DNA from 2 places in the Hohaiivirga grylli genome. Region 2 is predicted to be linked to the other one. Evidence: riboswitches for the same ligand, from Rfam matches in the RefSeq annotation. Region 2 holds a riboswitch; the other holds the start of a gene.
What was found. A riboswitch is a leader RNA that binds a small molecule or an ion and turns the genes downstream of it on or off. The one in region 2 is predicted to bind cobalamin.
Positions count from the first base shown of each region.

Region 1: another riboswitch for cobalamin. It lies ahead of WJT86_RS09385 (ABC transporter substrate-binding protein); the one in region 2 lies ahead of nrdH (glutaredoxin-like protein NrdH).

Region 1 is NZ_JBBYXI010000003.1:259,734-267,417, reverse strand. It holds gene WJT86_RS09405 (Lrp/AsnC family transcriptional regulator) at 1-177, opposite strand, end outside; gene WJT86_RS09400 (mitochondrial fission ELM1 family protein) at 439-1,383, shown strand; gene trxB (thioredoxin-disulfide reductase) at 1,427-2,368, shown strand; gene WJT86_RS09390 (LysR family transcriptional regulator) at 2,566-3,456, shown strand; cobalamin riboswitch at 3,508-3,686, shown strand; gene WJT86_RS09385 (ABC transporter substrate-binding protein) at 3,650-4,657, shown strand; gene WJT86_RS09380 (FecCD family ABC transporter permease) at 4,654-5,652, shown strand; gene WJT86_RS09375 (ABC transporter ATP-binding protein) at 5,649-6,425, shown strand; gene WJT86_RS09370 (elongation factor G) at 6,459-7,684, opposite strand, start outside.
Region 2 is NZ_JBBYXI010000002.1:5,556-13,239, forward strand. It holds gene WJT86_RS04410 (translocation/assembly module TamB domain-containing protein) at 1-2,866, shown strand, start outside; gene WJT86_RS04415 (solute carrier family 23 protein) at 3,083-4,399, shown strand; gene WJT86_RS04420 (response regulator) at 4,673-5,479, shown strand; cobalamin riboswitch at 5,584-5,787, shown strand; gene nrdH (glutaredoxin-like protein NrdH) at 6,031-6,252, shown strand; gene nrdI (class Ib ribonucleoside-diphosphate reductase assembly flavoprotein NrdI) at 6,263-6,661, shown strand; gene nrdE (class 1b ribonucleoside-diphosphate reductase subunit alpha) at 6,649-7,684, shown strand, end outside.

The DNA.
Region 1 (7,684 bases), on a different contig from region 2:
ATCTAACATGGCGCGGTAAGACTTAATGATTCCCGAACGTTCAAGAGCACGAACCCTACGCAGACAGGGAGGGGCAGAAAGACCAACCCGACGGGCTAGTTCAACATTCGTTATACTGCCGTCAGCCTGTAGCTCTTTTAAAATAGCCCAGTCGATGGCATCTAGTCGTTCGCTCACTGGCAGGAACTCCAATTTATGATTCTGTTATCTCGATACCCATGGAGGTAAAAAACTATGTCGTTGAGTAGCTTGATCGAGATATTGATCAATCCCTGACAAAATTTTACCTATTCAGTAAAATCAGACCTATGATCTTGTTTCTATCTGCATGTAGACTTAGAAATCAAGGCCAAAGCGATTGGTCACACATATCTATGCAGTACTATCTCTGTTGATGGGCACAAGCTGGTTCTCAATTATGAGGAAGGTTATTATTAAATGCTGATCTGGGTTTTGACAGATGGCAAAGCAGGCGACGAGGTCCAATGTCTTGGCGTTGCAGAAGAACTTGGCGGACAGATAGAGCTACGCCATGTCGCAGCACGTGCGCCATGGTCATGGCTGGCACCTTGGGGACCAGTCAGCCCATCTGATAGACCCGGACATCCGGAAAGCCCCATTAGAGCCCCCTTCCCTGATTGCGCAATCGCCTCGGGACGACAGGCGGTTCCGTTTCTCCGCTTGCTTAAGAAGCTGTCTCCAAAAACCTATACTGTCTTTTTGAAAGATCCAAAGACAGGAGCGGATACAGCTGATCTCATCTGGGTACCGGAACATGACAGTTTACGTGGTGAGAATGTCATGACGTCCATCACACCACCCCATCGCCTCACCGCCGCAAAATTGCAGGCAGCACGGCGTTCCGGCGATCCCCGCCTCGATAAGATCAAAAGCCCTCGGGTTGCTGTTTTGGTAGGCGGTAAAAGCCAGCACCATCACTTTACAGCAACAGACATCAGCCTCTTTATTGAGAAACTGCAACAACTGATTACATCTGGTGCGCATCTTATGATTACCGCATCACGCAGAACACCGTCTTCACTGATTTCTGCACTTGAGCAGCTGGTGAAGAGTAAGTCCGGTCATTTTCTATGGGATGGAACAGGTGACAACCCATATCTGCCCATGCTTGCCACCGCAGATTACATCGTTGCGACAACAGATTCTTTCAATATGATTGGTGAGGCAACAGCAACGGGTAAACCCATTCTGGCTTTTGAGCCCAGTGGTGGGCATCCAAAATTATCTCGCTTCATCGCCCATTTGGTAGACTATGGAGCTGTGCACCCGCTCACAGGCCATCTTGAAGGAAGGCCATATAATCCGTTAGATGTTACCCAACTCATAGCATGCCGGATCAAAGAAAGAATGGCAGATCGTTAAAACTGCTCTGTTCCGGCACCAACCGCGCTTTTAGGAGAATGTAATGGCTGACCGCCACGCTAAAGTTTTAATCATTGGTTCCGGCCCGGCAGGGTACACAGCAGCAGTCTATACGGCCCGTGCAATGCTGAAACCTGTTCTTATTTCCGGAATGCAGCCAGGTGGGCAGCTGACAATTACAACCGAAGTTGAAAACTATCCTGGTTTCGCGGACCCAATTCAAGGTCCATGGCTGATGGATCAGATGCGTGCTCAGGCTGAAAACTGTGGCACTGAAATGATCTCAGACCACATCACCAAGGTCGATCTCTCCTCCCGCCCTTTCCGTATTGAAGGTGATGCCGGTTCCTACACCTGCGATTCCTTGATCATTGCGACGGGCGCTCAGGCACAATGGCTTGGCTTGCCATCCGAAACAAAGTTTCAGGGCTTTGGCGTTTCAGCTTGTGCAACCTGTGACGGCTTCTTCTTCCGCAACAAGAATGTGATTGTTGTCGGTGGCGGAAACTCAGCTGTTGAAGAAGCTCTTTATCTGGCTGGTATTGCAGCCAAGGTTACCGTTATTCACCGCCGCGATTCATTCCGTGCGGAAAAGGTTCTGCAGGAACGTCTTCTCAAGCATGAGAAAATTGAAGTACTCTGGGATAGCGTCATTGAAGAAATCTGCGGTGACAGCGCACCGCTGTCCGTAACACATGCCATGGTCAAGAATGTCAAAACCGGCGAAACCAGCCGTGTTGATGCTGAAGGCGTGTTCGTAGCCATTGGTCATAAGCCATCAACTGAGATATTCGCCGGACAGCTTGAGACTAAGCCAGGTGGCTATCTCAAGACTGCTCCAGACTCAACAGCAACCAACATTCCTGGGGTCTTTGCCGCCGGTGACGTCAGCGATGATGTATTCCGCCAAGCTGTAACAGCTGCTGGCATGGGCTGTATGGCCGCTCTTGAGGCAGAACGTTTTCTTGCTGCTCAGGAAGACTAAGAATTGAAAGCCCTGCAGTCTATTTTTCAGAATGCAGGGCTTTTTTATGGTCTAATACATTTGCATAGTTTTTGCATTTCACCCTTGCGTTTTACGCATAATGCTCCACTTTAACGACTGTACTTAAATCAAAAAGGCATAGCCACTCTGAGTAAGCAGAGTAAATTCAAGATGAGGGCCTTTTGAAGGAAGCTGTTGTGGACTGGGATAAAATCAGGGTTTTCTATAATGTTGCCGAGGCTGGCAGCTTTACCAAAGCAGGTGATGAGCTGGGCCTCAGTCAATCAGCTATCAGTCGTCAAATCAGCGCCCTCGAGCGTCATCTGAAAGCTCCTTTATTCCACAGGCATGCGCGTGGTCTTATCCTAACGGAACAGGGTGATATCCTGTATCGCGCAGCTCGTGATATGCGCATGCGTATCGAGACAACACAGGCTCGCCTCTTCGAAACCAGTGAAAAGCCATCAGGTACGCTCAAGGTCAATACAACTGTTACCTTAGGCTCATTCTGGCTGGCACAAAGAATATCGGAATTTACAGACCTCTATCCCGATGTTCACATAGAACTCATCCTGACCAATGAAGAGCTGGATTTATCCATGCGTGAGGCTGATGTTGCCATTCGCATGCGCCGCCCGGCCCAGCCTGATCTGATTCAGAGACGCCTCTTCACCATTCACTATCACACCTATGCTTCACCGGATTACATAAAGAAGTTTGGTGAACCTAAAACAATTTCTGACATTGATGAGCATCGACTTGTCTCATTTGGTGGTGATGAGCCTTCTCACATCCTTGCTGTTCACTGGCTCGCAACAGCCGGAAGAGATATCAATAATCCGCGTCCCTGCCACTTACTTGTAAACAACATTCTTGCCTTGAAAAACGCGATTAAAACGGGAACAGGCATTGGCGCCCTCCCCGATTACGCTGTTGGACAAGACCCAGATCTTGTCCAGGTTCTGCGTGATGTTGAGATGCCATCTCTTGATAGCTATCTGGTTTATGCAGAAGAAATGAAATCGGTTGCCCGTGTTCAGGCCTTCCGGGACTTCCTCGTTACCAAAGCTCAACGCTGGTCCTTCTGATCAACACAGATTGCACCATCTAAGCAGTTCCCTCTGCTGGTTAAATGCGTTAGTGTATTTTTCGTAACAGGCCCCTAAGGGATAATAGGGAACCGGGTGCAATTCCCGGGCTGCCCCCGCAACTGTAAATGGCGAGCCTTACGCCTCATGCCACTGGAGTAATCCGGGAAGGCAGCGTAATCAGCAAAGACCCATGAAGTCAGGAGACCTGCCCGTTACATCGTCCTTCAAGCAACCGGGTGGGTTGGTTGATCGGGTGCTCCCGGGTGACGATATCGATGTAACCACGCGGGCAGAAAATGAAATTAACGACCCCCCCATTGAGACTTCAACAGATCAGCATAGGCCAAATCAACCAATGCTAAGATTTCTCGCGGCGCTCACAGTTACCTTTTCCTGCCTGATAACTGCAAATACCGGACACGCAGAACCGAAGCGTATTGTTTCGCTCAATCCCTGTCTGGATACTGTTTTAATATATGTTGCAGATCGGGAGCAAATTGCGGCCCTCAGTCACTATGGCAGAGATCCGGAATCTTCAACAATCTCTGAGATTGCTAAAGACCTGCCATATGTTTCCGATAGCGCAGAAGAAATTCTCAGCTTAAAGCCAGACCTTATTCTCTCCGCTGGCCATTCTTCACCTGCAACACGCAAGGCCCTTGAACAAATGGGCTTGCCGAGTCAGATGTTCACTGTTCCCAATACACTGCAGGATAACTATGAGCAGATCAGACGTATTGCCTCTCTTGTCGGGCATCCTGATCGCGGCGAGGCATTAATCAGTACAATAGATACAGCCATAAACCAGATGCGCCCGGCATCAGCTGCAACCAGATATAAAACCTTGATTTTGCAATCCAGTGGTCTTGTCGCTGGCTCTGGGACATTAATTGATGAAATGATGACAATAGCTGGTCTTGATAATGCAGCCAGTCAATACGGCATCTCTCAATGGGGAACGGTCAGTCTTGAGCAATTAATAGCTGATCCTCCGCAATTACTGCTAATGGATATGGAAAACAATACGAAGCCGACATGGGCAGACCGTATTCTACATCATCCGGCTTTAACGAACCCAAAAGTCAGCATGAAACGTGCACCTATTCCGCAACCATTTTTGTATTGTGGTGGCCCGGTTATCATAAAAACGGCCGAGGCCCTTAAGAAAGCAAGAGATATAATGGAGAAAACACCATGATCATCAGGCAAAGAAGCCTTCTGATCGGGCTGACACTTATTCTGGTTATTCTTGCTGCCATAAGCTTAAGTGCCGGGAGAATATGGATACCGGCAGAGGTATGGTGGAACCATCTGTTCTCAAATACTGCCTATGATCCACGCTGGGCCATCATATCGGAACTTCGCCTCCCACGGACCCTGCTGGGTATCATCATCGGTGGTGCTCTCGGTCTTATGGGGGCTGCCATGCAGGGCTACACACGCAACCCTCTGGCCGATCCCGCAATTCTAGGCATATCAGCAATGGCAGCCTTTGGTGCTGTCATGAGCCTCTATCTTGGCCTTGTCATCCAGAATAACTGGACACTGCCTGTCATGGCAATGTTGGGGGCTATTATCGGTGTCATTCTGTTACTTGCCTTATCCGGGCTCACATCTGGCGTCATCACCTTCATTCTGGCTGGCATCATCCTGAATACCGTTGCAACAGCTGGCGTATCTTTAGCTCTTAATCTGGCACCCAATCCATGGGCTGTCAGTCAGATTGTAAACTGGTTGATGGGGTCTCTTGCAGATCGCTCATTTGATGATCTCTATACCGCGTCACCATTCATTATTATTGGCTGTCTCATGTTGCTCTCCACCGGCAAAGCACTTGATGCTCTCACATTTGGTGAGTTGGGGGCCCGATCTCTTGGCATTAATCTCAAATCCACCCGCTGGATACTGGCTATCGGGGTTGGATTGGCAACCGGCGCAGGCGTTGCTGTTACCGGTGTGATTGGATTTATCGGCCTCATCACACCGCATCTGATGCGACCATTCGTTGGTGCGCGCCCAAGCAGGCTTTTACCTGCCAGTGCATTGGCCGGAGCTTGTGTTACTCTCGCAGCCGATATTCTCGTCCGGCTAATCCCATCTGTGGTTGAGATCAAGCTTGGCGTTGCCATGGCAATTCTAGGCGGTCCATTCTTTCTTGCACTACTGATTGCAATGCGTCGGAGGCTTACATGAGTACACTGTCTGCCTCTGGCTTATATGTCAGCCTTGGCCAGAAATCTGTTTTGAAAGATATTGATCTCACATTCAAATCAGGTCAGGTCACAGCCATTGTTGGCCCTAATGGCGCTGGAAAATCCACGCTTCTTACCTGTCTTTGCGGTCTGCGGGCACCAACAACAGGCCAAGTGTTCCTTGATCAGACACCGCTCCTGTCCATGAAATCGGCACACCGCGCGCAAAAGCTCGGCTTTCTCCAGCAAAATCCAGAGATTGCATGGGCTATTGATGTGCTCACAATGGTCAGTCTAGGGCGCACACCATATGCTGGTTTCAACAAACTGACAGCCGTTGATCATGCGGCTGTCAACAGAGCCATGGCACAGACAGATATGCTCCCCTTTGCTGATCGGGATGTGACAACCCTTTCTGGAGGTGAACGCGCACGTGCTATTCTGGCACGGGCTCTTGCCGGAGAACCGGAATGGCTTCTTGCAGATGAACCTTTTGACGGGCTGGATCCTCGCCATCAACTTGAAGCCGTCAAAATATTCCGTGAAATGGCTACTACAGAAAGTAAGGGTGTCATTGTCACCCTGCATGATCTTACCTTAGCTGCACGGCTTGCTGATACCATCATCGTTCTGGCAGAAGGCAAAACCATTGCCATCGGCACTCCGGAAGAAGCCTTGACGCCGAGTATCCTTGCAAAAACCTATGGCGTGGAAACCCGAACAATAATGAGCGAAACAGGCCCCATTATTCATATTGTCGGCCTGTCCCGCTAAATGTGTGTTTATGGGAGTCCATCTCCCATAAACTTACTCACCTCTGTTCGCAGCAACCGCAACATCAGCTGCCTTGCCAACTAATTCAGACATATGGCTGAACTTCGTAGAGAAGGTACCAACCCCAGCTGTGGCAGACCTCAGTTCGATAATCATATCACTAATTTCAGCCTCTGGGATTAATGCCTGAAGTATATCCCAGCCCTGCCATCCGGGCCGGGCATCATAGCCCAGTATCTGCCCGCGTCTGGCAGAAACAAGCGCACTGGCTTTAGCGATTGTTTCACTTGGAACAGCAATATCAACGGCAAGAACCGGCTCCAGCAGAACCGGCTGAGCATTCGGCAATGCTTCCTGCAATCCAATCTTTGCGGCCATTTGAAAAGCCGCATCAGATGAATCAACCGCATGATATGAGCCATCGGTTAAAGTCACGGCAATATCAACGACAGGGAATCCAAGTATGCCTTTACGCAAACCATCCTTAATTCCTGTTTCCACCGACGGGATGTATTGTTTCGGCACCACACCACCCGTGATTTTATCATTGAAGACAAAACCTTCGCCACGAGGCATCGGTGCAATCTCAATCATGACATCACCATACTGGCCATGACCACCTGACTGCTTCTTATGACGTCCACGCGCACTGGACTGCCCTTTGATGGTCTCGCGATAAGCCACTTTAGGTTGTGATGTATGCACCTCAACCTGATAGCGGGATGCAAGCTTTTCCAGCGCAACCCGAAGATGCATTTCACCTTGCCCATGCAGCCGGATCTCACCCAGATCAGGACGTGTCTCAATAATGTAGGACGGATCCTCTTCCGCAATTTTTGCCAGACTTGCAGTCAGACGTACATCATCTTTGCGGTCCTTGGTTTTAATAACCATGGCATAAACCGGTTCCACAGCCTGTAACGAAATAACCGGTTCAGGCGCAGTCTTTTCTGTCGTAAAGCTTTCACCTGTTGCAATATTATCCAGCCTTGCAAAAGCAGCAACATCACCTGCAACAGCTTCGGCAAGGCGTTGCGTCTGGCCTGGCTTCATGACAGTCAATCCGGCAATGCGCGTTTCACCTCCGCTACTTCCGGTGACCGTATCACCTTCAGTAAAACGACCACGCAGAACACGGGACAAACTTATCTTGCCACCATGTGTCGTGTGAAATGTCTTAACAACATGAGCGAGAGGTGGCCCTTCAGCCTCCAGCTGCAATCGATCCAGTGTCTGGGCAAGTCCCGGACCATCATGGC
Region 2 (7,684 bases):
GAATGGAACGCTCAAAGTTAATGCATCCGACATGTCGGCCTTTTCTGGCGTAACGGGTAATCCCATGCGCGGGCAGGCCCAGCTTAATACGAAAATTTCAGGTCGATTTGCGAAAGGCATGACCATTGAAACAGATGGAAGCCTGAAAGATATATCTTTTGGTATTCCGGCAGTGGATGGTTTGCTGCTCGGTCAGGCAAGCCTGCGCGGGACAACGCATGTCGCTGGTCATAATATTGACGTCAGGGATATGCGTTTAGAGACGGCCAATCTGAAGACCGTTTTAAATGGTTTGATCTCCGAAGAAAAAGCAGATGCAAAGCTACAGCTTTCAATCGCCAATCTTGCAAAGGTTGACAGTAACCTTGCGGGTAGTTTGAAAGCCGAGGGAACTCTGACAGGAAAGGGTGAAAGCCCTGATCTGAAGCTCGTTGTCTCGACAGATAAAGCATTAGCAATGGGTCAGCCGGTTCGTGGATTGATGCTGGAGGCCAATGCGCTTGATCTTCTGGGAGCGTTGGATGCCAATCTGAAAATGAGTGGTGAAATCGGGCCGCGTAAGCTGAATGGTTATGCGAGCCTGAAACGTCCATCACCTGATACAATTAAGCTTGATGATATTAATTTCAGCTTTGGAAGCGCTTTGATTAATGGGGCTCTTTCTGCTGACAAAGGATTGGCTCAAGGGAAGATTAAAGTCCAGGCTGATAATCTTGATGAGCTGTCAACACTGGCTTTGACGAAGCTCTCTGGTTCGTTCAATGCAGATATTGAGCTAACGGCTGATAACGGCCAGCAAAGTGGACGTTTTATCGCTAAAGGCCGTGGAATTGATGCTGCAGGTATAAATATCAAAGTTCTTGATGCGGATATTTCCGCCAGTGATCTTTACAAGAAGCCGGTACTTAATGGTTATCTCACAGGTAATAACTGGTTGCTTAATGGTCAAAGTGTAGAGACTGTTTCGCTCAAGGCGACGGGTGATGCCAGTGCGAGTATTATTAATCTGCAAGCCAATGCACAGGGGCTGAATATCAGCAGTCAGGCCAAGGTAGAACCGGGTGAGGCGATTGATATTACGCTTGCAAATCTTGCTGTCAAAAGAGGCTCCAGAGCGATTACTCTTGCCAAGCCTGCAAAAATCTCAGTTGCGAACGATAATCTGAGTATCGCAGGACTGACCATTGCCAGTAACGGCGGACAGGTGGATGTTGATGGTGTGGTTGGCACAGCAAATAACAAAGCCAGTAATCTCAAGATTGATTTCAGAAAGTTGCCGCTTTCAATTGCAGGTTTAGCTGTCCCATCACTTGAACTTTCTGGTGCGATTGATGGGCAGGTGCAGATTACAGGGCCAATAGCCAAGCCGCAGGGGCACTATAACCTGAAGGTCAGTGGTGTAATGACCCCTGAAATTCGTCAGGCAGGGCTATCTGCGATTGATACAACCCTCAAAGGTCAGCTCAAAGGTAATGAAACGGCCTTTGATGCACTGGTTTCCATGGGGCGTGCAGGACAACTCTCTATTAACGGAACGGCACCTATCGACCCTGCCGCCAAAATGGCTATCAAGGTCAAAGGCCAGCTAAATGCTGCGGCTGCAAATTCAATGCTGTCTGCTTCCGGCCAGCAGGTGAATGGCAAGGTTGATGTTGATGCCTCCATTACTGGCACGGCCAGTAAGCCATCAATTGCCGGTCAGGCCGTTCTCTCAGGTGCCAGTTTTACGGATAACCTGAACGGTGTGAAGCTCAATAATATTCAGGGACGGATAACCGGGCAGGGAGATACCGTTGTTATTGAGCGTTTGACAGCCCAGACGCGTAACAATGGTTCTATTGATATCAGCGGTCGTGTTGAGGTTGCGCCGGCCAAGGGGTTCCCTGGAGCCTTCAAAATTAAAGCTAACCGTGCAGAGCTGGTATCCAGTGAGCTGGTGACCGCTGTCAGTAATATGGCGCTCGATATGAGCGGCCCGCTGGCGGAGAAGCCACAGATTACAGGGCGGCTGGATATTGTGAAGATGGAAGTAACGCTTCCAAACCGCCTTCCAGCAACGGCTCAGCCGTTACCGAATGCCAAACATATTGCACCGCCACCAAAGGTAAAAGCTCGTCTGGATGCTGAACGTAAGGCACGTGAGAAGGCAAAGAAGAGTGCTCCTTTTGATGCGCGTCTCGACCTGCTGGTTTCGGCACCAAACCAGATATTTATTCGTGGGCAGGGTGTTGATGCAGAAGTGGGTGGTGAATTACGTATCAGTGGTACATCACGCGACCCAAAGACACTGGGTGGTTTTGAGATGCGGCGTGGTAAGCTGACAATTATTGGCCAGCGACTTGATTTCACACGTGGGAAATTGACATTCTCGGGCGATCTGACTCCTGAACTTGATTTTCTTGCTCAGACACAGGCTGGTGAGGTGACGGCAAAGGTTGCTGTAACGGGGCCGGCCAATCAGCCGGAGTTTGATCTTTCTTCGACACCAGAGCTGCCAAGAGATGAAGTCTTATCTCGCTTGCTTTTTGCCAAATCCTCTGGCTCGCTTTCACCCTTTCAGGCACTCCAGCTTGCACAGGCTATTGCTCAGCTTTCAGGAGCCGGAGGCCCGGATGTCTTTGATGAAACCCGTAAGGCTCTGGGGCTGGACAGTCTTGATATTACGGCAGGGAGTAGCGGTGGCCCAGCAGTTGGGGCGTCCCGCTATATCAACGACCGCATCAGTGTTGGTGTTCGTGCTGGTGCTAAGCCAGAAGATAATGCTGCAACCATCAATGTTGATATTACTAAGCGCCTGAAGTTCCAGGGCGAGGTCGGTGCATCCGGGGATACATCGGTTGGTGTCGGTGCTGAGTGGGAATATTGATTCTCAATAGAACTGAAAGCGGCGTGTTTATCGCCGCTTTTTTTGTGCGCTGATCTATTTTTACTAAGTTTAAATGTATATGATCTGCAAATAATATTTTGATAAATCACGTTAATTTTAAAATCGGTTAGTAATTTCATTTTGCAATAGTAATATGGTTAATATGAAATTAAGTTCATCCGATTTTTTGTTTTTCTCAAACATTGCGAGGTGACTATGAGTAACGGTTTCTGGCCGCGCTGGACCCTGAAGACCGAAGGCGCAATCATGCCTGATGAGAGATTGCCCCTTGGACAGTCTTTAGTAGTTGGCTTGCAGCATGTGGTTGCCATGTTTGGCTCCACTGTCCTGGCTCCTATCATTATGGGGTTCAATCCGAATGTCGCGATACTGTTCTCTGGTATTGCAACACTGATTTTCTTTGTGATCGTCAAGGGTAAGGTTCCAAGTTATCTGGGCTCAAGCTTTGCTTTCATTGGGCCAGTAGCCGCGGCGGCGGGGTCTGGTCCGGAGGTTAATATTCCTCTGGCCCTTGGTGGCATTATTGCAGCCGGTGTTGTTTACGCAATCATCGGCTTTATTGTGCAGATTGTTGGCCATCGCTGGGTTGAAAAGGTTATGCCACCCATCGTGACCGGCTCAATTGTTGCTGCGATTGGTCTTGTTCTCGCTCCGCTTGCCGTACAGAGTGCTTCCGGGATTTCTGCGGCTAACCCGGGTGGAGATGCTTTCTCACGCTGGATTGCTCTGGCAACCGTTTTGGCCATCGGCTTAATCACGGTGTATGCGCCGGGCTCGCTTCGCCGGATTCCAATTCTTCTCGGGGGGGCTTTCGGGTATCTGTTTTATTATCTCCTGACCAATGTTGGTGGCTATGGCCCTGCAATTGATTTTACTGGTGTGCAAGCAGCACCCTGGTTTGGACTTCCAGCCTTCACCACACCCGAGTTTTCATGGAAGTCGGTTTCACTGATTGCACCTGTCGCAATTATTCTTGTGGCTGAAAATCTTGGACACATCAAAGCGATTGGAGCGATGACCGGACGCAGCTATGACTCGTATCTGGGACGTGCATTTATTGGTGATGGTATTGCAACCATTATTTCGGGCTCATTTGGCGGTACGGGTGTAACGACTTATGCCGAGAATATGGGCGTTATGGCCGTTACGCGCATCTACTCAACACTCATCTTCGTTATTGCTGCTTTCTTTGCCCTTATTCTTGGGTTCTCGCCAAAATTTGGTGCGGTTATTCAGACAATCCCGGGGCCGGTCTTAGGTGGTTTGGCAATTGTTGTATTCGGTCTGATTGCAGCAACAGCCGGACGTATATGGGTTGAAAATAACGTGAGTTTTGCGAACCCACGCAACCTGATTACAGCAGCCGTTACGCTCATTCTTGGTGCAGGTAACTTTAAACTTGATGTTTTCGGGTTTGAGCTGGAAGGAATTGGTACTGCAACTTTTGGTGCAATCATCCTTTATCATATCTTGAATGGCTTCCAGAATAAAAAGGAAGAGCCGATTTTATAAGGTATTGTTTTTAAATGATATTCAGTAAATCGTGTGTGGCTTTTAGGCTTTAGCCGGTGACGCACGCTAATATCTGAAAAGCCTGCTCCTTGTGTGGGGCAGGCTTTTTTATTAACACTGTCTGATAAAGGTTGGCGAAAAAACTACTATTGTACTTGCGGTTACGGCGCATACCGTGACAATAATAACCTATAGTAGATGCTGCTGATTTAAGTTTTGGTAGTAAACTCTGTTTAAGAGCCTATAAAAGGGTTCACTTGAGGAGACGTACGCATGTCAACGGCAGATTTGGTTGTCCAACAGTTGCCATACCTCCGGCGTTATGCCAGAGCCCTGACCGGCAACCAGACGGCAGGCGATGCCTATGTTGCGGCGACGCTTGAAGCTCTGGTCAATGAACCACGCATCATTCATGAGAATGATACCGCGCAGGTGAAAGTAGAGCTGTTTCAGGTTTTCACACGCATCTGGAATTCTCTGGCTGTTAATGGCCATAGTGAACTTGCAGAGCGTGGTATTCCTGCTGAAGCACGCATTGCACAGATCACGCCACTTCCACGACAGGCTTTTCTGTTGTCATGCCTTGAAGGTTTTATGGAGCAGGATATTGCAACCATCCTTGCTCTCAGCAAGCAGGAAGTACGCCAGCTGGTTGATGAGGCGGGGCGCGAGCTTGCAGCTGATATGGCAACCGAGATTCTGATTATTGAAGATGAATCCGTTATTGCCATGGATCTTGAGCATCTGGTTGAAAGTCTCGGACACAGCGTTATCGGCGTTGCACGTACCAGAACAGAGGCCCTGAAGATTGTTGATCAAAAGCGCCCTGGGCTTATTCTTGCAGATATCCAGCTTGCCGATGGTTCTTCTGGCCTAGATGCTGTCAATGATATGCTGAAGACTTTTTCGGTTCCTGTTATATTCATTACAGCTTATCCAGAGCGCTTCCTGACAGGTGAGCGCCCTGAGCCAGCCTTCCTGATTGCCAAGCCATTCCAGCCGGTTAATGTGTCTGCTGTTATCAGTCAGGCTCTGTTCTTCCAGCAGGCAGCCAGACAGAAGAAGTCTGCTACTGCCTGAATTTAAAAGACATTTCATGCTCAAAGCCGTCGGATTTTCTGACGGCTTTTTTATTTGTCTGTTTGTATTGATGTCTACCTATTGACGTTTTTGTGGGTCGATATACTATATTTTGTGTTCGAGGTTCTTTCGATTCGAAATCGGGAGCTAAGAGGGAATATGGTGCATCTGCTTGCAGATAATGCCATAACTGCCCCCGCAACTGTGAACGGAGAGTTGTTATCCGCTTAAGCCACTGGGAAACCGGGAAGGCCGGATGATAGCAAAGACCCGTAAGTCAGGAGACCTGCCTTGAATGAAACTGTCCACGGGCGGGGTGTCCGGTGCGCTGTTCATTCAGGTGTTGATCACCTTTGAACGCTCCCCGAATTTTCGCCTTTCTTTAACTTCGGGGTGAAGTCGTATGCATGTATCATTTCTATCTTTTCTGAGCTGATCTGAAAGGCTGCTTCAAGGCGGTCTGGTAATATTAATCTCAGTCGACACCTTCATTAGCTGTCGAAACGGGTAGTCGTGTCTTCATGCCTTCATTCCCTTCCGGGAATACTAAAGTGACGATTACAATCTATTCAAAGCCTGCATGCGTACAGTGCACTGCAACAATCCGTGCTGTTGAACGTAAAGGGATCAATTATCAGGTCGTAGACATTTCTGAAGATGCAGATGCCTATGCCTATGTGCGCCAGCTTGGATATATGCAGGTCCCGGTTGTTGTTGCCGGACAGGATCATTGGGCTGGTTTCCAGCCAGACCGGATTGGGGCTCTCGCTTGAGGGGGCTGTGATGGGTCTTATTGTCTATTTTTCTTCTTCAACGCGAAATACCGAGCGTTTTGTCGAGCGACTGGGTCTGCCTGCACAGCGTATCCCTGTAAGCCCTGATGAGCCCATGCTCAAAGCCTCTGAACCCTATGTTCTTTTTGCCCCGACATATGCGGGTGGAGATGGGGAAGGGGCTGTTCACAAGCAGGTTATCCGTTTTCTGAATAATACGGAAAACCGGAGCCTGATCCGTGGGGTCATTTCATCGGGAAATACTAATTTTGGGAAGTACTACGCAGTTGCGGGAGATGTTGTCGCGGCCAAATGTAAGGTGCCGCTTCTCTATAGATTTGAGCTTCTGGGTACTGCCGAAGACGTCGTAAATGTCAGATCAGGATTGGAAAGATTTTGGCTACAATAGAATTAGAAAAGCCGCAGCAGGATGCGGAAGATAGCGCCTATGATTATCATGCGCTCAATGCCATGCTTAATCTCTATGGTGAGGATGGCAGCATTCAGTTTGATAAGGATGTTCTGGCAGCGCGGCAGTTTTTTCTGCAGCATGTTAATCAGAATACCGTTTTCTTTCATAATCTGAAAGAGAAGATCGGTTATCTGGTTGAGAAGGGATATTATGAAGCTGAAGTTCTCGACCAGTATTCTTTCAACTTTGTAAAAAGCCTGTTTGAAGAAGCTTATGAACGTAAGTTCCGTTTTCCGACATTCCTGGGCGCTTTCAAATATTACACCAGTTACACGCTGAAAACCTTTGACGGAAAGCGTTATCTTGAACGTTATGAAGATCGGGTTTGTATGGTTGCTCTGGCCTTGGCTCAGGGAAATGAGGGACTTGCACGCTCTATCATGAATGAGGTGATCTCCGGGCGTTTTCAGCCTGCAACGCCAACGTTCCTCAATGCCGGCAAGAAACAAAGAGGTGAACTGGTTTCATGCTTCCTGCTTCGTATTGAAGACAACATGGAATCCATCGGCCGGTCAATCAACTCCGCTCTACAGCTTTCCAAGCGTGGCGGTGGTGTTGCATTCATGCTGACAAATATTCGCGAAGCAGGGGCACCGATCAAGCAGATCGAAAACCAGTCTTCAGGTGTCCTCCCCATTATGAAGCTGCTGGAAGATGCTTTCTCATATGCAAACCAGCTTGGTGCGCGTCAGGGAGCCGGAGCTGTTTACCTGCATGCGCATCACCCGGATATTATGCGTTTTCTCGATACAAAGCGTGAAAATGCTGATGAGAAGATACGTATCAAAACGTTGTCCCTTGGTGTCGTCGTTCCGGATATCACGTTTGAACTCGCCAAGAACAATGAGGATATGTATCTGTTCTCGCCGTATGACGTAGAGCGGGTATATGGCGTGCCTTTCTCTGAGATTTCGATCAGTGAGAAATATCGTGAGATGGCGGATGATCCGCATATACGGA